Regions from separate parts of the Kurthia sp. FSL E2-0154 genome, predicted to be linked through region 1. Evidence: predicted binding sites of a transcription regulator. Region 1 holds the regulator's gene; the other holds the start of a gene.
The links. The regulator Rex, encoded in region 1, represses fermentation and respiration genes when NADH is low (regulators of the CRP and FNR family bind a similar motif). The targets are predictions, from matches to a motif close to TTGTGAAATATTTCACAA.

Region 1 (15,506 bases):
AAATATAATAAAGTGAAGGTTGAAAAATAATTAAGTTTTTTTAGAAAAAAACTATTGCAAACAACTCATACTTATATTAGAATAAAGAAGTCGAGAAGAGAGAAAACGACACAAAGTGAGCTTTAAAAAGATTTTTAAAAAGCTTGCAATGACATAGAAGATATGTTAGAATAATATCATAGAAGAAATGGTCCGGTAGTTCAGCTGGTTAGAATGCCTGCCTGTCACGCAGGAGGTCGCGGGTTCGAGTCCCGTCCGGACCGCCATTTATATTTATGTAAACACAGCAGATGGTGCTGTGTTATTTTTTTTGTTTAAAAACGAATACATTCACTTTGAAGAAATATAGAATTTTCGATAGAATAGATAGATAAGTATGTTGTGAGAGGACGAAATACATGACAATTGAAATACCGATTCAATCACTTGAAGAAACGCAGCAATTAGCAGAAAAAATAGCGACACGATTACAGCCTCAAGATGTTTTAACGCTTGAAGGAGATCTAGGGGCTGGAAAAACAACTTTTACACAATTTTTGGCTAAAGGATTAGGTGTGAAACGCCACGTTAATAGTCCGACATTTACAATTATGAAGCAATATGAAGGACGTATCCCTTTCAACCATTTAGATGTATATCGCTTAGCAGATAGCGATGAAGACTTAGGTTGGGATGAGATTTTTTATGGTGATGCGGCGACAGTTGTAGAATGGGCACAATTAATCGAGCCAGACTTACCAGCAGAGCGTTTAGACATTACGATTAAGCGAATCGATGAGAATCAACGTTTATTTATATTAAAGCCAATTGGCGAGCGTTATACGCTATTATGTAAGGAGATTATGAGATGATCTGGTTAGGAATTGATACAGCAAATACACCGCTTGCGATTGCCCTTGTAAAAGACGGTCAAGTAATTGCGGAAGAAGTCGCAAATATAAAATTGAATCATTCTGGTGGTGCGATGCCAGCAATTGATCGTTTATTTGCGCATACAAAAATGAAACCTTCTGATTTAGAGGCCATTGCAGTGAGTGAGGGGCCAGGCTCTTATACAGGTGTACGAATCGGGGTTACGATTGCCAAAACATTGGCGTGGACATTAAATATCCCAATCGTAGGTGTATCGAGTTTAAAGGTATTGGCTGCAAATGTACCATACTTCCCGCATGTGATTTGCTCGCTTGTAGATGCTAGAAGACAAAATGTGTATGCAGGTGCATATAGTAGTAAGGATTCATTGGAAGTTATTATTGAAGATGGACATTATGAATTAGAACAATTATTAAATCAATTAGACGCATTAAATCAGCCCATCTTATTTGTTGGTCATGATGTTGAAGTCTTTTATGAAAAAATAGCTGAACGCTTAGAAGAACGTGCTTTACGTGCACCATATCCGTTTAATTTACCGAGTGCTAGTCAATTAATCTATTTAGCAGAACAACAGCCATTACCAGCTGCTGAAACTGTACATGCATTTGTACCAACATATAAACGAATTGCAGAAGCTGAAGCTAACTGGATTAAAGAACAGAAGGCTAAACAGCATGATTAAATATCGTTTAATGACCGTAGAAGATGTACCGGCTGTTCATCATATTGAACAAATTGCATTTCCGACTCCGTGGACATTAGATTCATTTTATTATGAGATGGAGAAGAATCCACAAGCGCATTATTTTGTTGCTGTAAATGACGAAGAAAAGGTTATTGGTTTTTGTGGTATGTGGGTCGTGTTAGATGAGAGTCAGATTACAAATGTCGCTGTATTACCAGAAGGACGAGGAAAAGGTATTGGGGAAGCATTGATGCGTGAAGCCATTGCCTATGCAAAATCTTTAGATGTTGTTGTCATGAGTTTAGAAGTACGTGTGACAAACGAAGTCGCACAACATTTATATCGTAAATTAGGTTTTCAAGAAGGTGGTATTCGTAAAGGATACTATACAGATAATCAAGAGGATGCTCTTGTCATGTGGGTGAATTTATAATGGAAAAAGATCTTTATGTATTAGGTATTGAAAGTAGTTGTGATGAAACAGCCGCAGCCATTATTAAGAACGGAACAGAGATTGTTTCGAATGTTGTGGCATCTCAAATTGAAAGTCATAAACGTTTTGGCGGTGTTGTACCAGAGATTGCTTCTCGTCATCATGTTGAAAATGTAACGCTCGTGATTGAAGAAGCATTAACAAAAGCTGGTTTACAACCAACGGACTTAGATGCAGTATGTGTAACAGAAGGTCCAGGACTTGTAGGCGCATTACTCATTGGGATTAATGCAGCGAAAGCCTTTGCATTTGCACATCAGTTGCCATTAATCGGTACGCATCATATCGCAGGTCACATCTATGCGAATCATCTTGTACAGCCGATGGAGTTCCCATTGCTTGCTTTAGTTGTATCAGGTGGTCATACGGAGCTTGTATTGATGAAAGAACATGGCTCATTCGAATTAATCGGTGAAACACGTGATGATGCAGCAGGTGAAGCATATGATAAGGTAGCGCGTGTATTGAATATTTCATATCCAGGTGGACCGAAAATTGATCAGATGGCGCATGAAAGTGACGGCGCAGTCAACTTCCCGCGTGTCTGGTTAGAAGCAGACTCATATGATTTTAGTTTTAGTGGTTTAAAATCAGCAGTGATTAATTATCAACACAATGCAATTCAGCGTGGTGAAGAAGTTAATCGATATCATGTAGCGAAAGGCTTCCAAGATAGTGTTGTAGAGGTATTAACAGCTAAAACGTTGCGTGCTGCAAAAGAATATCAAGTAAAACAAGTCATTGCAGCAGGTGGTGTTGCAGCGAATAAAGGATTACGTGCTTCTTTAGAAAAAGTATTTAAAGAAGAAGGAATTCCATTCTATGTACCGCCATTACCATTATGTACAGATAACGCCGCAATGATTGCAGCAGCGGGTACAGAAATGTTTAAAATGGGTGTCCGTAGTGACTGGAGTCTAAATGGCCGTCCAGGTATGGAATTAGTATCGTGGAATCGTAAATAATGATGAAATAGTAGCGGTTTTCTCATGAGAAATGGGAAAATCGCTTTTTTAATGGTGTGTAAATGTGAGAAGAAGAATTTGTAAATTGCTTGAGTTTTACACAGTTATTTGTGGATAAATTCAGAAAATTCTGTGGGTAGTGTGGACAAGTGCTGTGGATTCAGATTATATAAGCATCTTACCTGTGCATAACTTTGTGGAGATTTTTACAAGTTATACACAATTTCAGTGGATAGATGGAAATTGTAGGTAGTATGTAGTTGCTTTGTTAGAAAAGCAATTAGTGCAAAAATCTAGATTCGTCACAAGATATTATTGTAATAAAAAATAAAGAAGGTATCAAGTTTCCATTTGGAAAAGACACCTTCTTTTTTATATTTATAATTGCTCTAATTCTTCTTGTAAAGCGAGCCACTGTAACTCGTGTTCTTCATGTTTCACTTTTTCTTCATCTAATTGTGTTTGAATGATTAATGCTTTTTCATGATTTGAAAATACATCGGGATCACATAGCTCTTCTTCTAGTTTTGCAATGGCTATTTCAAGGTCGCTCATAATCTGTTCAATATCTTCAATTTGACGTTGAATTTTACGTTCTTTTTTCTTCGTTTCTTTGTCGATGGCTTGATTCGATGTAGGTGTTTCTTTTTGAACGATTGGCTTTGTTTTTACAAGAGCAGCTTCTTTTTCAGCTGCGATTTCAGCTAGCTCTTCTTTTTTCTCTACATAGTAATCATAATCACCTAAGTATTCAAAAGAACCTTCATTCGATAACTCGACAACTTTTGTTGCAATGCGATTGATGAAGTAACGGTCATGTGATACGAAGATGAGCGTACCCGGGAAATCAATTAGTGCATTTTCCAATACTTCTTTACTATCTAAATCAAGATGGTTGGTCGGCTCATCTAAAATCAGTACATTATTTTTCTCAAGCATGAGTTTTGCGAGCGTTAAACGTGCTTTTTCGCCACCAGATAAATCGTGTACAATTTTATTTACGTCTTCTCCTGAAAAAAGGAAACGTCCAAGAACAGTACGAACATCTTTTTCATTCATTAGTGGCCATTCATCCCAAATCTCACGTAGTACTGTACGATTCGTAGAGAGTTTTGCTAAATCCTGATCGTAATAGCCCAGTTGTACATTCGTACCATAACGAATATCACCGGATAGAGCAGGTAAATCTTTTATAATCGTTTTTAATAACGTAGATTTTCCGACACCGTTTGGACCAACAAGGGCGATACGGTCTTTTCGATAGGCACGCATGTTAATATGTTCAGAAACTGGCGTTTGTCCATAACCGATTGTAAGATCATCAACGGATAACACATCATTACCACTTTGCTTTTCGATATCGAATGTAAAAGTAGCTGATTTTTCATCGCCATCAGGAGAATCCATCCACTCGGTTTTCTCTAAAACTTTACGACGAGATTGTGCCATCTTCGTAGTTGATGCACGCGCTAAGTTCTTTTGAACAAATGTTTCGAGTTTTGACTTTTCGTCCATTTGTTTTTCATAGAGTTTCAGGTCACGTTCATAGTTCTTTGCTTTTTGATCTAAGTAACTTGAATAGTTACCTGTGAACTTTGTGACATGATGACGAGAAACTTCATAAACAATAGACACAACTTGGTCCAAGAAATAGCGGTCATGTGATACGATAAGGATAGCGCCGTCATAGTTTTTTAGATAATTTTCAAGCCAGTTTAATGTTTCGATATCCAGGTGGTTGGTCGGCTCATCCAGAATAAGTAATTCAGGTTTTGTTAAAAGTAATTTTGCTAGAGCCAGTCTTGTACGTTGACCACCAGATAATGAAGATATAGACTGTTCATAGGAATCAGGATAAAACTGCATACCATGTAGAACGGAGCGTGTATCTGCTTCATATTGGAAGCCGCCGCGTTCTTTAAATTCATGTTGTAGCTGGTCATATTCAGCAGTGATTTTTTGATAACGTTCTGCATTTTCATAAATCGTAGGTTCAGCCATCTGCAACTCAAGTGAACGAATTTGTTGTTCGAGTTGTTTTAATGGTTCAAATACGGTCATCATCTCATCCCAAATGGATAAATCAGATTCTAGACCAGCATGTTGGTCTAAGTAGCCAAGTTTAATTCCTTTTGGCATAATAATCTCGCCAGAGTCATAGGAGAGTTGACCTGCTATAATTTTTAAAAGAGTAGATTTACCTGCGCCGTTTCGGCCAACAAGTGCGACGCGATCCCGATGTTGAACTTCGAGTTTAACGCCACTTAAAATTTCATCTGCAATATATGATTTATATAATTGATTGACTTGTAATACAATCATTTTCGACACCTCAGTTCAATTTTAAGTGTAACGAAATGCTGTCATAGGTGCAATAGTCATCTATCTAAATCGTATAACCAGATTCGTAGGAGGAAACATGTTTGAAAGAGAATTATAGGATACCGCAGGCCACAACGAAAAGACTTCCACTGTATTATCGCTTCATCCAAAATTTTGCGGATGCAGGAAAGAATAGAATTTCATCAAAAGAGTTAAGTGAGGCCATGCAAATTGATTCAGCGACAATTCGTCGTGACTTTTCATATTTTGGACCACTCGGTAAAAAAGGCTACGGATATGATGTACAAAAATTACTCGTGTTCTTTAGAGGCGTTCTTGATCAAGACCAACGTATGAATGTAGCAGTAATCGGTATTGGTAACTTGGGTCAGGCCTTACTGAAGTATAATTTTCAAAAGAACCATAATATGAAAATTGTTGTAGCATTCGATACGAACTATCCAATGGAAGGGCAGCTTGTAAATGGTGTTCCTGTTTTTCATCCAGATGTGATGGAAGAGAAGTTTGAAGAATTCAAAGCAGAACTACCTATTTTAACTGTACCAGCACGTTCAGCACAGTTTATGACAGATCGATTAATTCAGATGGGCGCGAAAGGTGTGTTGAATTTTACACCGGTTCGTCTGCAAGTACCTGAGACATTCCGCGTTCATACAATTGATTTATCGATTGAGTTGCAAACGCTTAGTTATTTTATTCGAAATGTGGAAGAATAGTCTTAAATATTCAGTTTTGTAGACCGAAAGAATAATATACAAATGACGAAGTGTGGAGTAGAATGTAGTTATCAAATTGAGGAGGTGTGTGTAATGGTAGGTCCAGCTAGTATTGCGATTATTGCAGGTGTTGCTGTCATTATTTTTGGTCCCAAAAAACTTCCTGAACTAGGAAGAGCGATGGGTTCTACACTCCGTGAGTTTAAATCTGCAACAAAAGGTTTAACAGACGAAGATTTTGAAAGTACAAAACAAAAAACAGTTGAAACAAACAGCGCAAATGAAGTAAAAGCTGTCGAAAAAATCGAAGAGACGAAGTAGGGTGTTCATCTGATGGAACAAGAAGAACTAACAGTCGTTGAACATATAGAGGAACTTCGAAAGAGGCTATTAATTGTTGCAGGATTCTTTGTTTTAGCGATTATTGGAAGTTTCTTTTTAGCACAACCACTCATACAATTTTTACAACATACTGAAGAAGCAAAATCGCTTCAATTGCATGCTTTTCGTGTTACCGATCCAGTGAAGGTTTACATACAAGTTATCTTTATTTTATCGCTTGTTATGACATCACCGATTATTCTATTTCAGTTATGGGGTTTTGTGAGCCCAGGACTTTATGAAAAAGAACGCAAAGTGACATTACGCTATATTCCATATGCATTCCTATTGTTCATTGTAGGGATTGTATTTTCGTATTTAGTGTTACGTCCGTATATGTTGAAATGGATGATGGGTTTAGCAGGAGAAATGGATGTTGAACAGACCATTGGAATCTATGAATACTTTCAATTTTTAATGCAAATTACATTACCATTTGGATTGATTTTTCAGTTGCCAATCATTATGTTATTTTTGACGCGTCTCGGAATTATTACGCCAATGGGCATGTCAAAAGTAAGGAAGTACGCATACTTTGCACTACTCTGTGTAGCAGCAGTCATCGCACCTCCAGATATCGTGTCACACATGATTGTCACATTACCACTATGTATTTTATACGAAATCAGTATCATGATTTCGCGTATAGGTTATAGAAGTTATTTGAAAGCAGAGCAGCAGCGAGAAATGGAGCTAGCTGCATAATATAAAAGAAAAACTGGAATCGTAATGTTGTGCGATTCCAGTTTTTTGTTGCGAACACTAAAAAAAGAGACTCTTTTTATTGCATGGATTTTAGTGTTTCGAGGTATTTTTCTATTTTGTCTAAATTGAGATTCATGATAATAACAAAACCATTCAACATCGTATGTGCAATAATCGTGGTGAGCAGTCGCTTTGTTTTGTTATAGAGAAAAGCAGTGATAAACCCAACAGTTGCGTAAATGATGATATGAGAAAAATCCATATGCACGATTGCAAATACAATGGCGCTGACACTCGCTGCGATGAAAAAGTTCGTTGTTTGGTTTAACGATGCGAAAATGACGCGACGGAATACGACTTCTTCAAGGAATGGTCCGAAAAATACAATACTGATGATGGCAATAGGGGCTGCTTTAGCCATTGCAGAAAGTTGTGCTGTATTTTCAGAACCAGGTGTAATGCCAAGTGATGTTTCGATTAAACCAGCAAGAGACTGGCCAATTAAAATCATGAAGAATCCTAAAACGCCCCATCCAATCGCCCCCATAGTAGAAAAACGCTTACCACCAACAAAAGCATTTTTGAAAAAGTTTTTGTCACGTAAGATGAAGAAAATCGTTACAAGTGTACCGAGAAAGAACGTAAAGAAGATGGTCCAACTGCGTGCTTGTGCGGATAGTTCATCATTGGTGATACTTGGTTCCAACCATTGAATAATAGAAGCAATCGGCTTTAAAAAGATGATAGGTGATAGTTGCATGAGTATATATGTAATTAATATATAGAGCGGTGTTTTTTTAGTTTTCATAAGCAAATCCTTTCCGGAAATATTCGTATCTCTATTCTACCAATAAGTTGAAGTAAAAAGAAAATGTAAATCAGTCATTTTTTTATAAAAAAATAAATGTTATGACTTGCAAAAAAAATCGAGAGTGCTTATTATTAAGAATATAAGTTAGCACTCGTTATATAAGAGTGCTAACAAAAAAATATTGATGCATAGAAATTAGGAGGTTATTAGAACATGTTAAAGCCATTAGGTGACCGTATTATTATTGAGGTAGTAGAGGTAGAAGAAAAAACAGCATTCGGTATCGTACTACCCGACTCTGCAAAAGAAAAACCACAACAAGGTAAAGTTGTTGCAGTGGGTTCTGGAATCGTAACAAATAGTGGTACAGTGGTTCCGTTAAGCGTAAAAGCAGGCGACCAAGTAATTTATGCTCAATACGCAGGTACGGAAGTAAAATATGAAGGTAAAGACTATTTAATACTACGCGAGAGCGACGTTTTAGCAATTGTAGAGTAATCTAATATATACAAATAAACGAATGGATTGATTTTCTAGGAGGGAATTATACAATGGCAAAAGAAATTAAATTTAGCGAAGATGCACGTAGTTTAATGTTAGCAGGTGTGGATAAATTAGCGAATACAGTAAAAGTAACATTAGGACCAAAAGGACGTAATGTTGTATTACAAAAAGCATTCGGTGCACCACTTATTACAAATGACGGTGTCACAATTGCAAAAGAAATTGAACTAGAAGATCCATATGAAAACATGGGCGCAAAATTAGTTTCTGAAGTAGCTTCAAAAACAAATGAAATCGCTGGTGACGGTACAACAACTGCAACAGTACTCGCACAATCAATGATTACAGAAGGTTTAAAAAACGTAACAGCTGGTGCAAACCCTGTCGGTATCCGTAAAGGGATTGACTTAGCAGTTGAAGCAGCAATTAAAGAATTAAAAAACATTTCAAAACCAGTTGAAAACAAAGAAGCAATTGCACAAGTAGCTTCGATCTCAGCTGCAGATGATGAAGTAGGTTCATTAATCGCAGAAGCAATGGAACGTGTAGGTAATGATGGTGTTATTACATTAGAAGAATCAAAAGGTTTCAATACAGAATTAGAAGTTGTAGAAGGTATGCAATTCGACCGCGGTTACTTATCACACTACATGGTAACAGATACAGATAAAATGGAAGCAGTATTAGACAATCCATATATCTTAATTACAGATAAAAAAATCTCAAACATTCAAGAAATCTTACCTGTACTTGAACAAGTAGTACAACAAGGTCGTCCAATGTTAATTATTGCAGAAGATGTTGAAGGTGAGGCACTTGCGACACTCGTATTAAATAAATTACGTGGTACATTTAACGTAGTGGCTGTCAAAGCACCAGGCTTCGGTGATCGTCGTAAAGCGATGTTAGAAGATATTGCGATTCTAACAGGTGCACAAGTGATCACAGAAGAAATCGGTTTAGATTTAAAAGAAACAACTGTAGACCAACTTGGACGCACAGCAAAAGTAGTTGTAACAAAAGACAACACAACAATTGTTGAAGGTGCTGGTCAACAAGAAGCAATCGAATATCGAATTGCCAACATTCGTAACCAATACGAAGATGCAACGTCTGAATTCGATAAAGAAAAATTACAAGAACGTTTAGCAAAATTAGCTGGCGGTGTTGCCGTAATTCGTGTCGGTGCAGCAACTGAAATCGAACTAAAAGAACGCAAACTACGTATTGAAGATGCTCTTAACTCTACACGCGCAGCAGTAGAAGAGGGTATTGTAGCTGGTGGTGGTGTTGCATTAGTAAGTATCCATGCAGCAGTAGAAGCTGTAGCGAATAGTACAGAAGGCGACGTAGCAACAGGCGCACGCATCGTATTACGTGCATTAGAAGAACCAGTACGTCAAATTGCAAATAATGCAGGTTTAGAAGGCTCTGTCATCGTAGATCGTCTAAAACGTGAAGAAGTTGGAACAGGCTTCAACGCAGCGAACGGTGAATGGGTGAACATGATTGAAGCAGGTATCGTAGACCCAGCAAAAGTTACACGTTCAGCACTTCAAAATGCTGCATCTGTAGCTTCACTATTCCTAACAACAGAAGCAGTAGTAGCAGACCTTCCAGATAACTCATCAGCACCAGCAATGCCAGATATGGGTGGCATGCCAGGAATGATGTAATCGAAATTTAATCGATTACTACACAAATAAAAGGAATCGCCTAAATATGTGCGATTCCTTTTTTTGTATTTGAAAACAATTAAAGTCTTTTTAACTATTAATACTTTTTAAAGTAGTTAATTAGACCAGTTGAAATACCTTGTGCCATTGCTTTACGATAACTATCTGTATTAATCTTTTTTAGTTCAGATTTTCGGTTCATATAACCGTATTCTAACAGTGTACCGATGTATGGGTTTTCGCGTAGAACGTGTAAGTTTTGATAGCGATATTCTTCTGCAGGTACGTCGGAAACAGCTGAAATTGGTCGATCTAATGCATTAAATAAGTATTTCGTAAATGTCTTTTCAGCTTTTTTTGTATAAAGAGCTAGATAGCCTTCCTCACTTTTTTTGTTATATACATTGTGATGAACGCTTATAAAAGCATCTGGTTTAACAGATTTCGAAATTTGTACGCGTTTTTCGAGTGATAATGTTTTATCCGTTGTGCGTGTCATAACGACTTTAGCACCATCTTTTTTAAGTTGCTGTTGTAAAGCTTTAGCAGCTTTTAAGTTTAAATCTTTTTCAGCAATATCATAATAATAAGCACCTTTTTGCGCGCCACCATGTCCTGCATCTACGACGAATGTTCGACCACTTAATGGACCAAAAATCGTGCCTTCTGGATATGCGTTCTCTTTGGAAGTAGAAATAATACCGTACTTATGTGAGACATAACCTGTTTTCTCTTTTGCGTACTCGATTTTAAACCAACCGTTTTTAGCCTGGGCTTTAATTTTAAATTGATCGCCAAAGCGAACAGTAGCCAATTTTTTTGACGTAACACTACTTGTCTTTCTAACGTTAAGTGTAGCGGCAGTGATGGAGTAGTACTTGCCAACCTTTGTGCTACTAGTAGAGAGTATAATTTTTGTTAAGTATTTGGAAGATACATAACCAGTTGTCTTACCTACTTTTACTTTCGACCATGTACCTTTTTTTGCAGTTTGTGTGACAACTGTATTTTTTTTTAGTCTTTTTATAACCTTATATTTTGTACTAGGACCTATACGAAGATTTAATGAATTTGTATTTGCGACTTTTAGTTGGATAGATGTTGCTGAAGCTTGTTCAGTAGGTAAGAAGAACATCGTAAAAACTAAACAAATACTGAGCAAGAATGACATGATGTTTTTCTTTTTAAATTGCATAATTTCCCTCCTATTTCCTTAATCATAATATTAATGATGTATAAAATAGTATAAAAAAGGGAATTGTGATAAAGTTGTATTATTTGTAACATATCTGAAATAGTCGGATGATGCATAATTGATTTTAATTTTTGAAAAAACGTATCTTATAGCTAATTCAAAGAATGAAAAAACTTAACGCATGTATAAATTTAAGCTATTATTAGAATAGAAATTACAATAAAAATATGAAAAAGAAAACTTAATGTAGAAATAAAACGTCTTATTAAATAGAGAGATGAAACAATTATTTAGGAGGTATTTCAATGCCGCGTCCTGGAAAGCAAAAGCGCAGATATATTAGCGGATTGGACGGATTACGAGCTATTTCAGTATTAGCTGTTATTTTATATCATCTACATATTGATGGAATTGATGGTGGATTTCTCGGTGTAACCGTATTTTTCGTATTGTCAGGTTATCTTATTACAGATTTATTAATTAATGAATTCGAAAAGAATGGAAGAATAGATTTTAAGAGTTTCTGGATTAAGCGATTTAGAAGGCTCATTCCAGCACTTGTATTAATGTTAGTTGCATTAGTGACGTGGATTACATTATTCCAGCGTTCTTTCTTAGAAGGATTACGTGAAGAAGTTGCTGCGGCTTTTTTCTATGTGAGTAACTGGTATTACATACTTCAAGATCACTCATATTTTACAAAGTTTGCGCCGCCTTCACCACTGCAACATATGTGGTCACTTGCGGTAGAAGAACAATTCTATATTATATGGCCGATTTTAATGTTACTAGCGTTAACATTTATTCGTTCAAAAGGAAAGCTTGCGATATTTATTGTCCTACTGTCGTTTATTTCAGCAGAGGCAATGGCATTCATGTATAGTCCTGATGCTGATCCAAGTCGTGTTTATTTCGGGACGGATACACGTGCCTTTTCAATTTTACTAGGTGCGGCATTAGCATTCGTATGGCCAAGTGCAAAATTGAGTCCGAATGTAACACCTGATTTGAAAAAAGTATTGAATATCGCAGGTTTGGTCAGTTTAGGGATTTTAATCATTTTAATGATTTTCACACAAGAAGACGGTAGCTTCTTATATTATGGTGGTATGTACTTGGCTTCGGCAGTAACGGCAGTATTAATCGCTGTTATTGTACATCCAGCTAATTCCATTGCGAAGATTTTTAGTATTAAGCCGTTACTATGGATTGGTGAACGCTCTTATGGTATTTATATTTGGCACTTCCCAATCATTGTATTATTAGGAATTGCAGTTAAAACAGATGAGATTAGCGGTATGAAAATTCTATTAGCATTGGTTTTAACATTTATTTTATCAGCATTGTCGTATCGTTTTGTGGAAAATCCAATTCGTCGTGGGGAATGGCGTAATTGGTTGGCTGTCTTTAGAAACGGTACATGGTCGTGGAAGTGGAAACAGCAAAACATGAAACAGCGCTTTACAATGCTTGCTATTTCAGCGATTGCGATTGTTTTCACGTACGGTATGATTGTCGAACCTGCTCCACAAGCTTCTAAAGAGAATGAACTGGAGCAACATCTAAAAGAAGAGCAGAAGTTAAAAGAAGAACAGCAAAAAGCGAAAAAAGAGCAAACCGCTGAAGAACGTAAAAAAGCAAAAGAAGCAGCCATTGCAAAAGCTAAAAAAGAAGCAAAAGAAGCAGCTGTAGCTGAGAAAAAAGCAAAAGCTGATGAAAAGCCGAAAAAAGAAGCGCAATATAAAAAAGATGTCGCCAATGGTAAGATTGCATTAGCTAACACACCGATTACTGCATTGGGTGACTCTGTTATGCTGAGTGCTGCTAGTGCTTTACAAGCAGATTTACCGCGTATTGATGTCGATGCGACAGTGGCATTACAAGTTGATGCAGCGATTGATAAATTGCGTACAAAGGTGAATCAAGGACAGGTATCGAATACGGTACTAATTGGTTTAGGCTCGAATGGTACATTTACAAAAACGCAGTGGGAAGAGATTTATGAATTACTTGGATCAAAACGTCAAATATTCTTAATGAATGTACGCGTGAGTCGTAGTTGGCAAGATAGTGTGAATAAGACGATTCGAAATGCAGCGAAAGAATATGATAATGTACATGAGATTGATTGGTATGAAGCATCTAAAAATAAACCACAAATCTTTTATAATGACCAGATCCACCCGAACCCTGAAGGTGGTAAATTCTATTCGAATTTAGTAGTTCATGAAATTGCAAAGTACAAAAAGAAAAAATAATACAAGAGACTAGAACAAAATTCTAGCTAAAAGCAAAAGAGCTTCAGCATATGAAAATGCCGAAGCTCTTTTGCTATTTATTCCACATGTTCGTATAATGCGATATTTTCCATGTAGTTTACAAGGCGACGTAAGTCTTTTTCTTGATCGCGTGTAATTTTGCCTTCTTCATATAATAAGTGAATTTCTTGACGTTCTGTTTCGAGCATCACTAAATTTAATTCTTCTTTTAGTTCTTCTTCGCGTACAGAGTCCATTGTGACTTTTTTTCGTAGGCGTTCGTATGCTTTTTGATATTCAAAAAGAATAACGGTGTAGAGCTCAGGATGATCTGATTTTTTTCGTTTTTCTTTTAAATAATCGATTGCTTTTTTATAAGCGTGTCGACGAACATCTTGACGCATGAGAACATACGATAAATATTTTTCTTTTTCGTTATTATAATGCTTTTTAGCAATCGATAACTCGCGTAAAACTTTTCGTAATGTAAACAATCCACGTTTCCAAGTGCTAATCGACAGCATTTTTTCGCGATCAGATATAGAATGTAGTAATGACTGGTACATATGTTCATCAAGTTTATGATCTTTATACAATCCATTGATATAGTCACGTTCAACTTGTAATGCATTCAAGCGAATACGTTCTAATTTTGGTGCATGTTTTGAACTACCTGAATCATCTGCATTGGCTTCTAATTGTGTTTGTCTGAATAGATGTTGTAAATTATCAATTAAATCATAAATAATATAACGATTTTCCTCGTTGATTTTTGATTGCATCTTTTTTACAGTTTGCACTAAAACAAAACTTTTCGCCTCATGGAATGACAGCTGACCTTCTTTTACAACTGTCATTTCTTCTTTATCTGTTAGTAACGGTAAGAAGACTGTAGCAATAATCAGTGTGAAAAGAATAGCACCAGAAGCTAAAAATAAGATTAAAGATCGTTCTGGAAAGGGCTCTCCTGTGTCGAGGAAGAAAGGTAATGATAAAATCCCCGCCATTGTGACAGCACCACGTACACCAACTAAACTACTAATTAGACTCATTTTTAGCGTTGGTTTTTCATCTCTTTTTCGCTTGAATTGCCACAGTGCAAATAAATGTGACCAAACGAAGCGTATAAGAAGAATGATTGCGCCAATTGCAGATGCATAAAGAATTAAAATCCAATTATCGATTTGTGTATCTAAAATCGATTGCTTCATAGATAATGGAATATTTAAACCAAGTAATAAGAAAACAACGCCATTTAAAACGAATAAAACGATTTCCCAAGCACTCTCTGTTAGCACTTGTTCTTCTGCAAGGACAGTTTCGGTTTGTTCTTTGAAAATAGCTTGAATAATCCCCGCAATGACAACGGCGATAACGCCAGAAGCATGAAAAATATTTTCCACAATGAGATAAATGATAAAGGGCGTTAAAATTTGATAAAGTGTGTGGAAAACAGCATCTCGTATGCCAGCACGTCTAAAAGCAAATCGTAATTCAATTAGAACAAATCCAAGAACTAAACCTAAAATCCCTCCTGCTAAAAACGTATAAGAGAAATTTAAAATGGCACTTTGGAATGAAAAATACCCTGATACAGCTGCAGCAACTGCATATTTAAAAGCTACTAACCCTGAAGCGTCATTGATAAGTGATTCCCCGCGTACAACACTTAAAATCTTTTCAGGTATTCGAATACGTTTTGCAATGCCATTTACTGCCACAGGATCAGTAGGAGATAGGATGGCAGCAAGTGCAAAGGCAGCAGGGAGTGGAATTGTTGGCACAAGCCAGTGAATAAAATATCCACCGCCGATCGTTGTGATGAGTACCAGTACGATGGCATTCCCTAAAATAGGTAGTCTCATACTCCATAATTCTTTGCGTGGAAAATAGCGTCC
Region 2 (15,506 bases), 1.5 Mb from region 1:
AAATCATGAAAAAATCAAACTTATATTAGAATATCATTCGAACGAGCTAGAAAATTACCACAATTTATATCCCTTTGAACCAAGTGGTGCATTTGAAATAATATCGTAAATTGGATATGAATAAGCAATTAATAATAGCGCAATTAAAATGATGATCCATAGTTTAAAGTTTTCTAAAATAGCAGGTGTTTTTTGAGCATGATTTGCAACTTCTGCTACTGGGAATACTTCAAAACCTTTCGGTGCGAAGAAAAGCATTTGAACAAGTATATACATAAATAATAAAATGGCAATAAATAGAATAGTCCCACCAACAGCTTGTGCGATTTGGTAGCCAATCCATGTTTGTGCAATTTCAGCACCTCCATATACTGAGAATGCAGAGCGTCTTGGTGCGCCAAGCAAACCAGCAATATGCATCGAACCTGACATAATCAACATACCAATTGCCCATAAAACTGTTTGGATTAGACCAAGTCTGTTTATTTTTTTTGTTAATTGTCGACCTGTTAAATGTGGAATTAAGAAATAAGAGGCCCCAAAGAATGTCAATGTGACCGTTGTAGCAATTGTTAAATGAAAATGCCCTGTCACCCAAATGGTATTATGAATTAATTGGTTCATTTGATAAGATGCATTAACAATTCCTCCAGCACCGCCAGGAATAAAGGCAAGCATACCGATAAAAGGTGCTAAGAAACGAGCGTCCGACCAAGGTAACTTTTTTAACCATCCAAAGAGTCCTTTACTCCCTAACTCACGACCGCGTAGTTCAAATGTAGCGAATAGTGAAAAAGCAGTAAGTAAAGAGGGAATGACAACCATCATCGTTAAAATAACTTGTAAAAACTTCCATGAACCACCGATACCAGGTTCAGTTAATTGATGGTGTAAGCCAACCGGTACGGAAAATAATACGAATAAGATGAACGAAAGTCTGGCAAGTGCATCCGAAAAAATCTTTCCGCCGATAATTTTTGGCACGGCGATATACCAAACCATGTAAGCAGGTAAGAGCCAAAAATATACAAGTGCATGACCAAATGACCAGAAAAGTGTACGCGATAATAACACATCTACACGTTCCATCCAACCAAGTGACCATGGAAGTAATTGAACTAATAATTCAGTTGTGACACCAATTGTAGCAACAAACCACATTAAATTATTACATACGACCATAAAGCTGAGTAGCGGTGTAAGCTGTTTTGGATTTTCTTTTTTCCATTGTATGTAACGATGAGCTTGTGCAAATGCTGCAATCCAAGAGCCTATCATGACAAGTGAAAGTCCAGCATAAAAAACCCAATGTGCTTGTAGTGGCGCATAAAATGTATAAAGTACAGATGCCTCATTTAATAAAACCATTGTAGCAGCCATAACTGTCCCAGTAGACATTACCCCGAAACCAATCCAGCCTAAACATCTTTCTTTAAAAGAAAATATTCCTGTTACACGACTCATAGCGGCTGTTTGAAAACCAAAAATGAAGAAGGTTGTAAAGACAAGTGCTAGAAGAACGCCATGTATAGTTAATACTTGATAATAGCCAATAGAGTAGGGAAGTTCGAGTGCGCCACTTCTCACGAATACTTGTACTAAACCGGCAATCCCACCAATTAATAAAGCAGCAAAAGCGAAAAGAAGGTAGGCAAGTGCTAGCTTACAATCGCGTAAATTGATTTGTAAAGATTTCATTTAGAATCCACCACCTTTAATGCTGCATGCATTTCAGCATGTCCCATCCCGCAGTATTCATTACAAACAACTAAAAATTCGCCCTTTTTATTGACGGTAGTTGTATATTCAGAAATATGTCCGGGCTCTAACATCATATTAATATTTGTTTTAGCAATTTCAAATCCATGCACAACATCTTTAGAGGTCGCAATAAACTTCACTTTAGAATTCACAGGAATTTTGATTTCCGATGGTTCATATAAAAAGGCAGATGCTACTACCACCACTTCATAATCCCAATCCTTTCCTGCTACTTTATAGACACCTGGCTTATTAAATGGTGCGATTTCACTCACTTTTTCAGGATTAATTGTTTTTTGTGAATTAGGTGTTTCATGACTATTATTTAATGCCATTAGACCAGTAATTAATAGAAAAATAATTAATGAGCCAATACCAAACATGAGCCAATATTTTTCATACTTATGCAAATACATGGGTGTAAACCTCCTCTAGATTAGAAACGATTCATAAAAATAGCGAAGCATACAAACCAAATGATGATTATGATGATACCGACTGTTATAGAGAGATAAAAAGTTCCTTTTAACTTTGAATCGGATGTATTTTTTTCTTTATGCATAAAAATCTCCTTTCTGTGTATGCTTATCCATAGTTTAGTCAAAACGACATAATATAGATGTGATTTTTATCACATCAAAATAAGAGAATGTGAAGTAAATGTGAAATTGTTTTGAAAAATGTAATAATTCAGTGTGTAAAAGAATAGAGATATTTATTATAATTAATATTTTAATATTAATTCGTTTATCGAAATAAAAGAATAGATCTACAAAATAAGACAAAAGGACTTGTACATATTTTGTACAAGTCCTTTTAGGGAAAAGAAATTTCATCGCTCTCATGTATGTCGACTTAAGAAGCTTCAATAGATAAAAGCATTGTTACATGACCAATCTCATCCATTGAGATTGGCAAAGTGAATGTTTGTGTAGATATTGGTAAATGTGTCTCACTTACCATGACAGTTGGGGTAGTAATGTCTAACTGAATATTGTGTTCAGCACTATAAATACATAATTTACCAGCAACCATATTTCCAAATTCTCCAACGAACGATTCTAAAAGTTCGCCATCAATCTGAAACCCATATAATGACTCACATAGTTTTTGAAATGAATTGTGATTGCTGTCAATAATCATACGTGCTTTTACATCACCAATTACATTGATCAAAACACTATATTCTAGATGCATATTAGGTGCAGTAAATGAAGAGGGAGACTGAATTGTAACTTGCTTTGGTGAAATTTCTTTGAAAGCGTGAATGATGCCGTTAAATAGTACTTGGTATTGAGCCGAAATACTCATACATACTCCCCTTTCTTCATGACTTTTAATCTATGATACACCGTTAGTTTAAAGAATACAATAAGAGAATTAATTGAGAAACTATTTCAATTAGATTGACAAAATAAAAAAAACTCGTTATGATAATGATAATCAATGACAATTAGAATTTAAAAATAAAAAATTATATTATCAAAAAGGGAGCGGTCATCATGCTTTTCGCACTTGTTGGAATGACAATCGTCGCTTGTGGTGTCACAGTTAAATACGTTTTATCAGAAACAACCGCACATTTGAAATAAATAAAATGATACTTTTGTTGCCGAATAGCTCGCTTAGAGTTATTCGGTTTTTATATTTTTAAATAAATTTAATTTTTTCACGTAAAAAAAATAACATAGAAGAAACGTAAAAATAAATAACTAAAATCTTCTGATTTGGAGCAATTTTTGTTTTTCCTTTTACAGACACATGATAGAATGGGATGAGTAACTACATATAGAAAAAGGAGATCGAGCCTTTCATGACTGTTTTTGAAGAAAAAATCCAATTATTATTGAAGAAAACTGCGTTACAGTACATGGTTTATAAAAAAAACGAAGACCATGAACGACTAGCAAAAACACAGCTTTTTGCTGAGAAGTTAATTAAGAAAGAATATGCAATTGGTTTTGCAGGTCATTTTTCTGCTGGTAAGTCGAGTATGATTAATGCGCTTACAGGTGACCAACTACTACCATCTAGCCCAATTCCGACAAGTGCTAATGTAGTTAAAGTGCATAAGTCAGAAGAAGATTATGCAATTGCTTATTTAGTAGGAGAAGATCCTGTTCGCTTTAACTCAGATTATGATATTAAAACTGTAAAAGAATTTGCAAAGAATGGTGCGTTAGTATCACAAATTGAGATTGGACATAGCCAGTCTGTATTACCGATGGGTGTTACAGTGATGGATACACCTGGAGTCGATTCCACAGATGATGCACACCGTATGTCAACAGAATCAGCACTTCACTTAGCGGATATTGTTTTTTACGTGATGGATTATAATCATGTGCAATCAGAATTGAACTTCCAATTTACGAAAACATTAATGAAGCGTAACCCGAATGTGTATTTAATCGTGAACCAAGTAGATAAACATAAAGAACAAGAATTATCATTTGAAGAATTCAAACAGTCGGTTGCAGATTCATTTGCAAACTGGGGTGTTTATCCAAAAGGTATTTTCTTTACATCATTAAAAGCGAAAGATTTAGCTTATAACGATTTTGACCATGTAAAAGAAATTGTTATGAACAGTATGGATGGTTGGCAAGAGCAATTAATAGAAAATGCCGAAAATACATTAGCACAAATGCATGATGAACATGGACAATTTTTAGAACAAAATAAACAAAGTATTATGGAAAGCAATGAAGATTTACTATCTCAAAATGATTGGGCACGTAAGTTAGATATTTTAGATGAGTACCAATCTGTAGAACGTCAACTTGAGTTATATTCAGTTGAGAAATGGGAAATGTCTTTCAATAATCAACGTGATGAATTACTTGAAAACGCTGTCTTAATGCCATTTGAATTACGTGATCGTTTAGCAAGCTATGCGGAATGTATGCAAAAAGACTTTAAAGTAGGTATGTTCTTTGCGGCGAAAAAGACGGAAGCAGAGCGCGCTCGTAGACGTGAAGACCTATATGATCGCTATAAATCAGTTGTTCAAAACCAAATTACAGGTCATATGTTGAACTTAATGAAGAGCTCTTTAAGAGAAGTTGGTGCTTTAACAGATGAATTATCACTTGAAATTGATGAATTCAAATTAGATATCCCATTCTCTGTTATTGAAGATGAGATGCGCATTGATGCAGTAGCAGGAGACGCTTTACTGAACTTCGCAAATCGTGTTGTTTCGGCTACACGTATGTGGTTCAAACGTGCAACAGATGACTGGAAGCGTGAGAAAATGGCGTATATTCAAGAATTATCGCTTGTAAAAGTAGAACCTCTGAAAAAGAAAAAAGCAGCGATGACTGAAAAAGTAGCAATCATCAATGATGTACTTCATATTGAAGAACAACAAAAATACTTTGAAGTTCAGAAAAATGTCGATGTACGTACACTGAATAAAGAAGCAGATGGTTATATGGAGCGCTGGATTAAAGGGGAAAAAGAAGCGCGTAAACATATGCGTGTATTCGATCCATCTATGATTGCTGTGGAAGAAAAACAAGAAGAGGAACAAGCGGATGACGATGTATCACAATCTACTTATAATGTTCAGCTAGACCAAGCAATTCAAAAAGCATTAAAAACAGCACATGCAGTAGAACCGATTGCTGGTTTCCAGGAAGTATCAAACTACTTGAAAAATAAAGTCGCACGTTTAGAAGAAAAAGACTTTACAATTGCTTTATTCGGTGCATTTAGTGCGGGGAAATCTTCTTTCTCAAATGCTTTAATGGGTCAAAAAGTGTTACCTGTATCACCGAACCCAACAACAGCAGCGATTAATAAGATTCGTCCTGTATCACCTGACCATCCACATGAAACAGCAGATGTAAAATTAAAAACAGTCGAACAAATGACAGAAGATATTGTGGCCTCTTATGGTGCAATTGGTGTTCACGTTACATCTTTAGATGATGCCTATGCAAAAGCACAAAAAGCACTTGATGTGGAATTAACAGATGAGCGCTTACATGTTCATAAATCATTTGTACGTGCATTTGCACAAAGTTATGAAGAATTTAAAGACGTATTAGGCACAACAATTCGTACAGAGCGCGAAGAATTCGAACGCTTTGTTGCACAAGAAAATCGTAGTTGTTTCGTTGATTCAATTGATTTCTACTTCGACTGTGAATTAACACGTCTAGGCGTTACGTTAGTTGATACACCAGGAGCAGACTCAATTAACGCGCGTCACACAGGTGTTGCTTTTGAATACATTCGTAATGCGGATGCGATTCTATTCATTACGTACTATAATCATGCTTTCGCAAAAGCTGACCGTGAATTCTTAATTCAATTAGGGCGTGTAAAAGATGCCTTCGAATTAGATAAGATGTTCTTCGTCGTAAATGCGATTGACTTAGCAGCAGATGAAGAAGAAGCAGAAGATGTAAAAGCGTATGTACGCAACGAATTATTACGTTTTGGTATCCGTAAACCACGTCTATTTGGTGTGAGTAGTCTACTTGCTTTACAAGAAAAAGTGGAACAGACAGAACTTGCTTCTGGTATGCCTGCTTTTGAGGAAAGTTTCCATCATTTCTTATCAGAAGAATTAATGGCTCTTGCAGTTCAAGCTTTAGTAGAGGAAACAGATAAGACGATAGAGCGTTTATCATCACTGATTCGTCAAACAGAGGAAAACTTATCGCGTAAAGATGAGCGTCTAAAAGAATTAGACCAAATTGAACAATTTGTTCGCTCGTCTATGGAAAAAACGGCAGCTGCTGTAATTGAACGTGATGTGGCACAAGAGCAAAAAGAGTTACTATACTATGTATTACAACGTGTATATTTCCGTTATACAGATTTCTTTAAAGAATCGTATAACCCAACGGTATTTAATACAAAATCAACATCAGATGCACTTGAGTTTGCACTCACTGAATTAATGCAAAGTCTAGGCTTCGACTTTGAACAAGAGATGCGTGTAACAAACTTCCGAATTTCAAAAATGATTGTGACAAAAATTTCAGAACGTTATACAGCAGATGTTCGTCGCCTACGTGATGTCAACGAGAGCTTCAGCTTCACACCATTTGAAGTAGAAGACCCAGCTATTTTAGATTATACAGGTCCATTTAAAGACCCATTCAAATATAAAGCTGTCAATAAATATTATAAAAATCAAAAAGCCTTCTTTGAGAATAATGATCGTATTTTATTACGTGATGCACTTGAAGAGATGTCAAAACCAGATGCACAAGCTTATTTAGATGAGCAGTCTGCACGTATGACTACGTGGGCAGAAGAACAGATTCAAGCGATTGCGGAGCAATTGAAACAACATATTGAAAATCAAGCACTTGAGCAACTTGATACAGAACGTTCGCTGCTTCAAGAAGATAGTAAACTAGCGGAATGGAAATCAATCTTTGAAGAGCTTGTAGAAGCAACAGTATAAATAAAAGAAGAACGCATGCGACTATAAAGCATCCATTGATTCCACAATTTCGTCTAATGATAATAGATTGAGGTGATCAAATGAGAAAATTATTCGCATGGGTTCTCTTTTTTGTCTTAATTTTAGGTTCCTATCAAGCTATTCAATATGCGCTTGATCGACCTGAATTGTCGAGAATGTTTTCAGAAGTAAAAGAAACAGTGGATCAATCTATTGATACTTTCTCAGATAAAAAAGAGGAAAAAGCGAAAAATATTGTATTGAAAGATACAACAGGTAAACAAAAAGGAACATTTACCAATGAATACGGTGAGCAATGGCAAATGACGCACAATGGTTATGAGCAATTCACACTTGAATCATCCAATGGTAAGGGCGGTTATATTGCAGGACAGGGGCGTACATTATTTAACACAACAATTGGTGAGACGACATATGGAGAGGCGCAAAAACAATACGGTGCACCTTTAGAAGAAATTCGTAAAGGCAATAAGATCTTTAAAATGAATGATGATAATAAAAAAGAGATGTTATTATATGAAATAGATGGATACTACGTGACGTTTTTTTTTGATGTTCATAATGCCAATCGCTTACGTGCAATTCAATATATTCCATATAATGTAGAACAGAAAAAAGAAGGATTTTATGGTCCTTCATCGAATGCTTTACGTACGGGGTTTGAACAGTTGATGATTGAACTGATGAATCAAGCACGTGTAGAACATGGATTAAAGCCACTTATTTATGACAAGGGATTAACAGCTCAAGCACGCGCACATAGTCAAGATATGATTGACCAAAACTATTTTTCACACACAGGAAGTAATGGAAGCACACCTGAATCACGTATGAAAAATGCGGGTTATTTGAACGAGCATTTCTATGCAGAGAATTTAGCTTATGGGCAGTACAGTAGTATTTTTGCTCATGAAGGTTTGATGAATAGTTTAGGACATCGTAAAAATATCTTAAACAAAGATCTGACACATGCAGGTGTGGGTGTTGCATTTGATGCTGAAAATGTGCCGTACTACACGATTAATTTTTATACACCATTTTAAGGGGGACTCTGTATGGGACACGTATTTATTCAAGCAAAGGATATACCAGCAAATGAACAAGCTGTATGGATTGACGCACGCTATGACTTAGCAGATAGCGTATATGGTCGTGCGCAATATGATATAGAACATATTGTTGGTGCGGTACACTGGGATTTAACGAAAGATTTATCTGACATGACAAAAGAAAAAAGTGGACGTCATCCGATGCCAACTAAAGAACAATTACACGACCTATTTGAAAAAGCCGGTATCACATATGAAACACCTATTTACATCTATGATGGTGGTGGTGAACCATTTGCTACGAGAGCGTATTGGTTATTACAATATGGTGGTTTTACAAATGCGCGCGTCATTGCAGATGGTCTAGAAGGCTTAAAGCAAGCAGGTTTTGAGACAACAACCGTTGAACCGAATCCAGTGCGTTCTAATTTAAATATTGATTGGCAAGATCAAATTTATGTAGATCGTGCCTATGTTAAAGAAGTAACAGAAGGTAAGCATGATAAAGTGTTAATTGATGCGCGTGCTCATCGTCGCTATATTGGTGAAATCGAGCCACTTGATCCTATTGCAGGACACATTCCAACTGCACGAAATTTTGATTGGGAACAGCTAAAAAAGGGGAATACGTTATTTATAAATGACGAAATAAAAAAAGTTGCTTCCAAAGATGAAAATATTATTGTGTATTGTGGTAGTGGTGTATCTGCGTCGCCACTTTACGCTGTATTAAAAGAATTAGGATACGAACATGTTCAACTTTATACAGGGAGTTATAGTGATTGGGTGATGCATTATCCAATTGCGACAGGAGAAGAATAGTCGATTTTTTCCTTTTTAAAACGCTAAAAGAGGCGTACAATAAAGGAAGTAACTGTAGAAAGAAGGAACAACATGGATATCGAATTTCTATCCAAAATTTTATCCATCATCTTACTTGATTTAGTATTAAGTGGAGATAATGCGGTTGTTATTGCGCTCGCAACTCGAAAGTTGAAGCCTGAACAACGGAAAAAAGCAATATTGATTGGTACAGGTGGAGCAATTGCTTTACGTGTTATTTTAACAGTCATTGCTGTTCAATTATTAGCGATTCCATTTGTTAAAGTGGTCGGTGGTTTATTACTATTCTATATTGCATGGGATTTACTGAAGTCAAACGGAGAAGATGCAGATGTAGAGAGTGGTAGTACGTTATTCGCAGCTGTACGTACAATTATCGTCGCTGACTTCGTTATGAGTTTAGATAATGTTCTTGCGATTGCAGGTGTAGCAGATGGGCATGTTGGTTTAGCAGCACTTGGACTATTAATTAGTATTCCGATTATCATTTTTGGTAGCCAATTAATCATTAAACTGATGAATAAATTCCCGCTACTTATTTGGCTGGGGGCGCTCTTGATTGCCTACACAGCAGGCAGTATGATAGTTAGCGATCGTTATGGTAAGTATCTAGTTGACTGGACATTCCCGGCGATGACACAATTAATTCCAATTATTTTCTGTATTTTATTAGTATTAATTGGTGTTTGGACAAAACGTGTACAAACAAGAAAATACCGTTCATAAAAAACTTGAGTCACTTATATGTGGCTCAAGTTTTTTGTGCAATTACTTATAAATGGTGATTTATCAACCAATGAATTCCGTGCATAGTTAAACATTCAACTGCAATTGATAAATTTTGCGTGGTCGTCCTGTTTGACGGGGGCATTCTTCTACAACCACTTTTGCAAGCCCTGTCATTTCAAGTTCATTTAAAATACGGCGCGCACTACGCGGTGTCATGTGTAAGTATTGAGCGAGTTCATTAGCAGAAAATTGTTCTGTACCATGCTTATGAATAATCGATGATAATTTTTGCACAGTAAAGTGAGAGACTATATATAAATTGAAAGAAGGGGATTACTACTATGCAATCCTCTTTCATTTTACATAAAATTAAATATTAAGAGATAATTACTTCTTTTCGTATGATTTGATGGTTGTTATAGTTTTTTTCTTGCAATAAGTTCAAAAGAGAAGGAGGATATAGATGAAAAGGATACAACATCTATTTTAATGAATTAAGAAAGAGGTATGAAAATGGCTGTTTATCATAATTTTGAATTTGTTAATGAAAGAAATGATTGTATGATTGCAAAAATTAATATAGAAGATATTTTTTTAGATTATGTAATAGAACAACAAGCATATGAGGTTGATCGTCTTTATAATTTGATCCCATCAATTAATCCTAGCTATGTTAAAGAATCTTATAGAAGTAAAGTCCCAAGTGATAAGGGGCTCAATTATTGTGGGATATCTGTTATTAATCATTATAGTTTTGATTACTTGAAAAAAATATTTCTAGAATGGATAGGTGTATTAGAAGAACTAGATGATGAATATTATTATCCTTATTTAGTTGATTTGAATGAAGATCAATTAGTTGAGATTTCTTTTGAAGAAATGAAGAGATTAAAAGAAACGTTTTTTGTTAAGTCTGAAGTTCTGAAAAAACTAAATATATGTATGCATTATCTAGAAATAATGAATTCTGCTGATATTGTAATTTATTATTATGGAATTTAATGTGAATGTACTTTTTTATTCATGCATATGTAAGACGCCGACCACTTCTGAAACATATGCTTTTTTAGTAGCTACGCATTTTTTCTGATGAAAGACGTAGGCATAGACCTCATCAAAAAAGTTTTTAGCACTTTCTTGTGAATACGTTCTAAAAATTAACATTGCTTGCGGGACATTGCACATCTTTTTGACATGTTGAAGTAATTTTTCAATGCGTTGATCGTTTCGAACATTTAAAATGCCGATTGCATGCATGGGTGAAAATTTACGTTTACAAAATAATTTTTCCAATGTTTCCATATCTTTTTTAAAATAATTTTCACGTTCTAAATGTAAAATAAAATCGTGCCAATATGTACCGTCAAAACCATCCCACCAAGTTAAATCCATCGGGCGATTTAAACCATTGCACGTATCTTCCGTATAGGCATGGTATCCGAGCATCGAACCAAGTCGTGAAAAATATGCTATTTCTGTCATTGTAAAAGAGTGTTTACCGTGGTCGACTGTTAAATGGAATGTATGATAATTTCCCACATACCCATCAAATAATTTCATTAAATCAAATTGCATTCATGTTCCTCATTTCATAAGAAAAAAATCGTGCGATGATTGCACGATTTTTTCTGTCTATTAATCACCAATTTGTTCAGTTAGTTCTTCTAATTGTGTAATTAATTCACCAATAAAGGCGATTGTATCTTGTAGTGGTTGGTCTGTTGTTAAGTCAATACCAGCCATTTTTGCTAAATCAACAGGTGATTTTGTACCGCCTGCTTCTAATGTGCGAATCCAATCTTGTACCGCAGTATCACCTTCTTTTAGAATACGTTGTGATACTTGTGTTGAGATCGTTAAGCCAGCGCTATATGTGTAAGGGTATAAGCCCATGTAATAGTGTGGTTGGCGCATCCATGTAAGTTCGGCACCGTCATTAATATCAACCGCATCACCCCAGAATTCTTCTAAAACCGAGCGTTTTAAGTCATTTAAAATCGAAGCAGATAGCGATTGACCTGCATCAATTTTTTCATACACTTTGCGCTGGAATGCAGCTTCTAGTAAATGCGTTACAAAATTATGATAGTATGTGCGTGCAACAATTGTTGAGATTACCCAGCGTTTGAAACGTGGATCTTCTGAGTTTTGTAGCAGGTGATTCGCCATTAACATTTCGTTCATAGTTGATGGTGCTTCGACAAAGTAAGTCGATGATTCACTATTTAATAGTGATTGTTCACGCTGTGCATATCGGAAGTGTCCAGCATGACCTAATTCATGTGCTAGAACGAATACTTCATTCATACGACTTGTCCAAGAGATTAAAATGTATGAATGTGAACCATATGGACTTGCACAGAATGCACCTGTTGATTTTCCTTCATTTTGCGCAAAGTCAATCCAGCGCTGCTCGAAAGAATCGTCAATCATTTGAAGATAATCTTCACCCATTACACCAAGTGCCTTCTTCAAGTATTCTTTTGATTCTGGAATCGTAATACTTGGTTCATAAGATGGATCTAATGAAATTTTTAGGTCAGCGAATGTCATGTTTTCTAAACCATGTACTTTTTGAAGTAACTTTGCATAACGGCGCATATGCGGTGCAAGTTCTTTCATTGTTACATCAATTTGACGGTTATAAAGTGTGCGGTCAACTTCCTGCTCATCAAGTAAATAATCAATAACTGAATCGTAACCACGTAAATCAGCCATCGTTTTTTCAGTTTGTACATGTGTTTGATACGTTTTGGCAGTCGTGTGTAAGTAATGACGCAGTTGTTTTGAAAAAGCATCAAATGCTGCACGACGAACCGGAGTATTACTCTCTAATTCCCAATCGCCTTCAAATAAATTATAATTTAGCGGATAATTTTCACCATCTACTGTGAAGTCAGGGAATTTTAAATCGACTAATTTCGTTGTGTTGTATAGACCGTAAGCTGCTTGGAATGTACCTGACAGAGAAGCTAGAACACGCTCTGTTTCAGGGCTAAGTTGATGTGCTTTTTGGTCGATTAAACGTTTAATATAATGCGCATAAGTAGGTGCAAGTTGTTTTGCTTCTTCTAAAACTTCATTTGATAAAGCAAGTAAATCACTCATCACAAATGATAATTTTGCATCGATTTTTGCCGCCATTGTTGAAAAATCACTTGCACGAATTGCAGCAGCTTCGTTTGTTTGATCTGTTTCAACATCTAACTCGGCATAAGAGCCAATGATATATAAATCAGCTAAAACTTTTTCATAATCAACAAATAATGTTGATAAATCTTCTGCTTTTTGAATATGATTTGTCCATTTTTCTACAAAAGCATCAACATCTTGTTGGATTTTTGTAATGGCAGCATCATATGCAGCATCATCTTGGATTAAATAACGTAAGTCCCATTTTTCTTGTTCTGGAACATCTTGACGAAGTGGAAAACTTTCGTACATAAAAAAACCCCCTTGATTCTTCGGTATTCGAAGTAATAACTTTAGTATATAATACTTCGAATAATTCGACAATTATTGTTCGAAAAAAAAGACCCTATCTCTGAGTTGAGACAGGGCAATGCGTATTATTCAGGAGCTAACATAATTTTTTCAAGTTCAAGAGGCTCGATATATTCAGTTCCGCGGAACGCACGCATGTTACCACCTGAAATTTCATCAATTAATAAAATTTCATTTGTTTTCGCATCGCGACCAAATTCAAGTTTAATATCATATAACTCAAGATCTTTTTTCGCTAGTTCATCTTTAACGAAAGACGCAATTTTTTGTGTAGCTTCTTTTAGCGTCGCGTACTCATCTTTTGTTAAGATAGCAAGTTGTGCAAGTGCATCTTCTGAAATGGGTGGGTCTAAACGGTCATCATCTTTAATCGTTACTTCTACAAAAGCATCAAGAGGTTGACCTTCTTCAACATATGCACCGTAACGTTTTAAGAAACTACCAACTGCGCGGAAACGACAGATCACTTCAAGACCTTTACCAAAAACAGTTGCAGGTTTTACCGTCATTGTTGCCTCATCCATATTTGAAGAAACGAAGTGTGTTGGTACACCTATCTCATTTAATTTTTCATAGAAAAATGTTGTTAAACGTAACCCAGCAAGACCTACACCATCAATTGTTAAACCAACTGTATTAGCGCCTGGATCGAATACACCGTTTTCACCTGTAACATCATCTTTGAATTTTAATAAAAAGTGACCATCTTCTAATTCGAAAACATTCTTTGTTTTACCTTCGTACTTCAAAAACATGATAAATCCCCCTGATGTTCGTTTATTATCTCTAAAAATCTTTTTAAAATACATTTAGTTCGTTTTTAACGCTTTTAAAACGATTATTTATAGTTATATTATAATTTATAATTCGTATTTTGCGAAGGGTGCATACCCATTTTTTAACTCTTGTTAGGTCATGAAAAGTTAATCGCTCATTTTAACCGAGTGACCCGTTTTTGCCCTCGAGTGACCCAAATAGATGGGTGAATGACCCGATTGTTAGAGCGAATGCCCCAATCACTTCGACGAGTGGCCCGTTTCGCCACCCGAATGTTCGATTTCACCCAATCATAGTGAAATGAAGTCCTCTTGAATTACTCAAAAGCCTTGAAGAAAGTACAAAAGTGAGTAATTAAGGTTTTTTAGGCGAGTGACCCGTTTTCGCCCTCGAATGTCCCGTTTGAACGGGTGAATGACCCGAACCGAGGAACGAATGCCTCATTTGGAAATACGAATGCCCCGTTTTGCTACTCGAATGTTCGAATTCACACAATCATAGTGAAATGAAGTCCTCTTGAATTACTCAAAAACCTTGAAGAAAGTGCAGAAAGTGAGTAATTAAAGTCTTTTAGGCGAGTGACCCATTTTCGTCCTCGAATGACCCAGATAGACGAGTGAATGTTCCAAACTAACATCCGAGTGACCCGTTTCGTCGCCCAAATGTTTGATTTCGTCCTAGACAAGGTAACTTAAGACGCCCGAAACCATAAAAAAACAGAAATCGTTCATACCGATTTCTGCTTTTTTTCTTTATAATTAGATGATGCCTTGTGCGATCATTGCATCGGCAACTTTTAGGAAACCAGCGATATTTGCGCCGATTAAAAGGTTGTTTTCGTGACCGAATTCTTTTGCAGCTTCACGACTATTTTTATAAATGTTACGCATAATTTCATGTAATTTTGCATCAACTTCTTCAAATGTCCAGAACATGCGCATGCTGTTTTGTGCCATTTCAAGAGCAGATACAGCTACACCGCCAGCATTTGCAGCTTTTGCAGGTGCGAATAATACGTTATTTTCAAAATATAAATCAATTGCTTCCAATGTTGAAGGCATATTGGCACCTTCGCCGACAGCTTTAACACCGTTTGCGATTAATGTTTTCGCAGCATCTGCATCAATTTCATTTTGCGTTGCACATGGAAGTGCGATATCACAAGGAATTGACCAAATGTTTTCGCATCCTTCTACATAAGTTGCTTCTGGATGTGCGTCGATATATTCTTTAATACGACCACCGCGAACTTCTTTAATATCTTTCACTGTATCTAACTTGATGCCAGAAGGGTCATGAATGTAACCATCTGAATCTGAGCAGGCTACAACAAGTGCACCGAGTTGTTGCGCTTTTTCAATTGCGTATGTTGATACATTACCTGAACCAGATAC

Region 2: MHB75_RS03110 (cytochrome c oxidase subunit II) is a predicted target of Rex. The motif match lies at 2,381-2,398, and genes of this name have one in related genera.

Annotation. Positions count from the first base shown of each region.
Region 1 covers NZ_JBBOPO010000001.1:2,188,303-2,203,808, reverse strand. The annotation lists tRNA gene MHB75_RS10835 (tRNA-Asp) at 190-266, shown strand; gene tsaE (tRNA (adenosine(37)-N6)-threonylcarbamoyltransferase complex ATPase subunit type 1 TsaE) at 399-851, shown strand; gene tsaB (tRNA (adenosine(37)-N6)-threonylcarbamoyltransferase complex dimerization subunit type 1 TsaB) at 848-1,558, shown strand; gene rimI (ribosomal protein S18-alanine N-acetyltransferase) at 1,551-1,994, shown strand; gene tsaD (tRNA (adenosine(37)-N6)-threonylcarbamoyltransferase complex transferase subunit TsaD) at 1,994-3,019, shown strand; gene MHB75_RS10810 (ABC-F family ATP-binding cassette domain-containing protein) at 3,398-5,341, opposite strand; gene MHB75_RS10805 (redox-sensing transcriptional repressor Rex) at 5,443-6,078, shown strand; gene MHB75_RS10800 (twin-arginine translocase TatA/TatE family subunit) at 6,172-6,399, shown strand; gene tatC (twin-arginine translocase subunit TatC) at 6,412-7,164, shown strand; gene MHB75_RS10790 (CPBP family intramembrane glutamic endopeptidase) at 7,241-7,972, opposite strand; gene groES (co-chaperone GroES) at 8,189-8,473, shown strand; gene groL (chaperonin GroEL) at 8,527-10,155, shown strand; gene MHB75_RS10775 (N-acetylmuramoyl-L-alanine amidase) at 10,253-11,350, opposite strand; gene MHB75_RS10770 (acyltransferase family protein) at 11,656-13,608, shown strand; gene MHB75_RS10765 (Na+/H+ antiporter) at 13,686-15,506, opposite strand, start outside.
Region 2 covers NZ_JBBOPO010000001.1:653,249-668,754, forward strand. The annotation lists gene MHB75_RS03105 (b(o/a)3-type cytochrome-c oxidase subunit 1) at 55-1,698, opposite strand; gene MHB75_RS03110 (cytochrome c oxidase subunit II) at 1,695-2,177, opposite strand; gene MHB75_RS03115 (chemotaxis protein CheX) at 2,617-3,072, opposite strand; gene MHB75_RS03120 (dynamin family protein) at 3,575-7,189, shown strand; gene MHB75_RS03125 (CAP domain-containing protein) at 7,270-8,253, shown strand; gene MHB75_RS03130 (sulfurtransferase) at 8,266-9,081, shown strand; gene MHB75_RS03135 (TerC family protein) at 9,154-9,828, shown strand; gene MHB75_RS03140 (HTH domain-containing protein) at 9,916-10,125, opposite strand; gene MHB75_RS03145 (hypothetical protein) at 10,345-10,833, shown strand; gene MHB75_RS03150 (hypothetical protein) at 10,849-11,406, opposite strand; gene pepF (oligoendopeptidase F) at 11,467-13,275, opposite strand; gene MHB75_RS03160 (phosphoribosylaminoimidazolesuccinocarboxamide synthase) at 13,401-14,090, opposite strand; gene gdhA (NADP-specific glutamate dehydrogenase) at 14,871-15,506, opposite strand, start outside.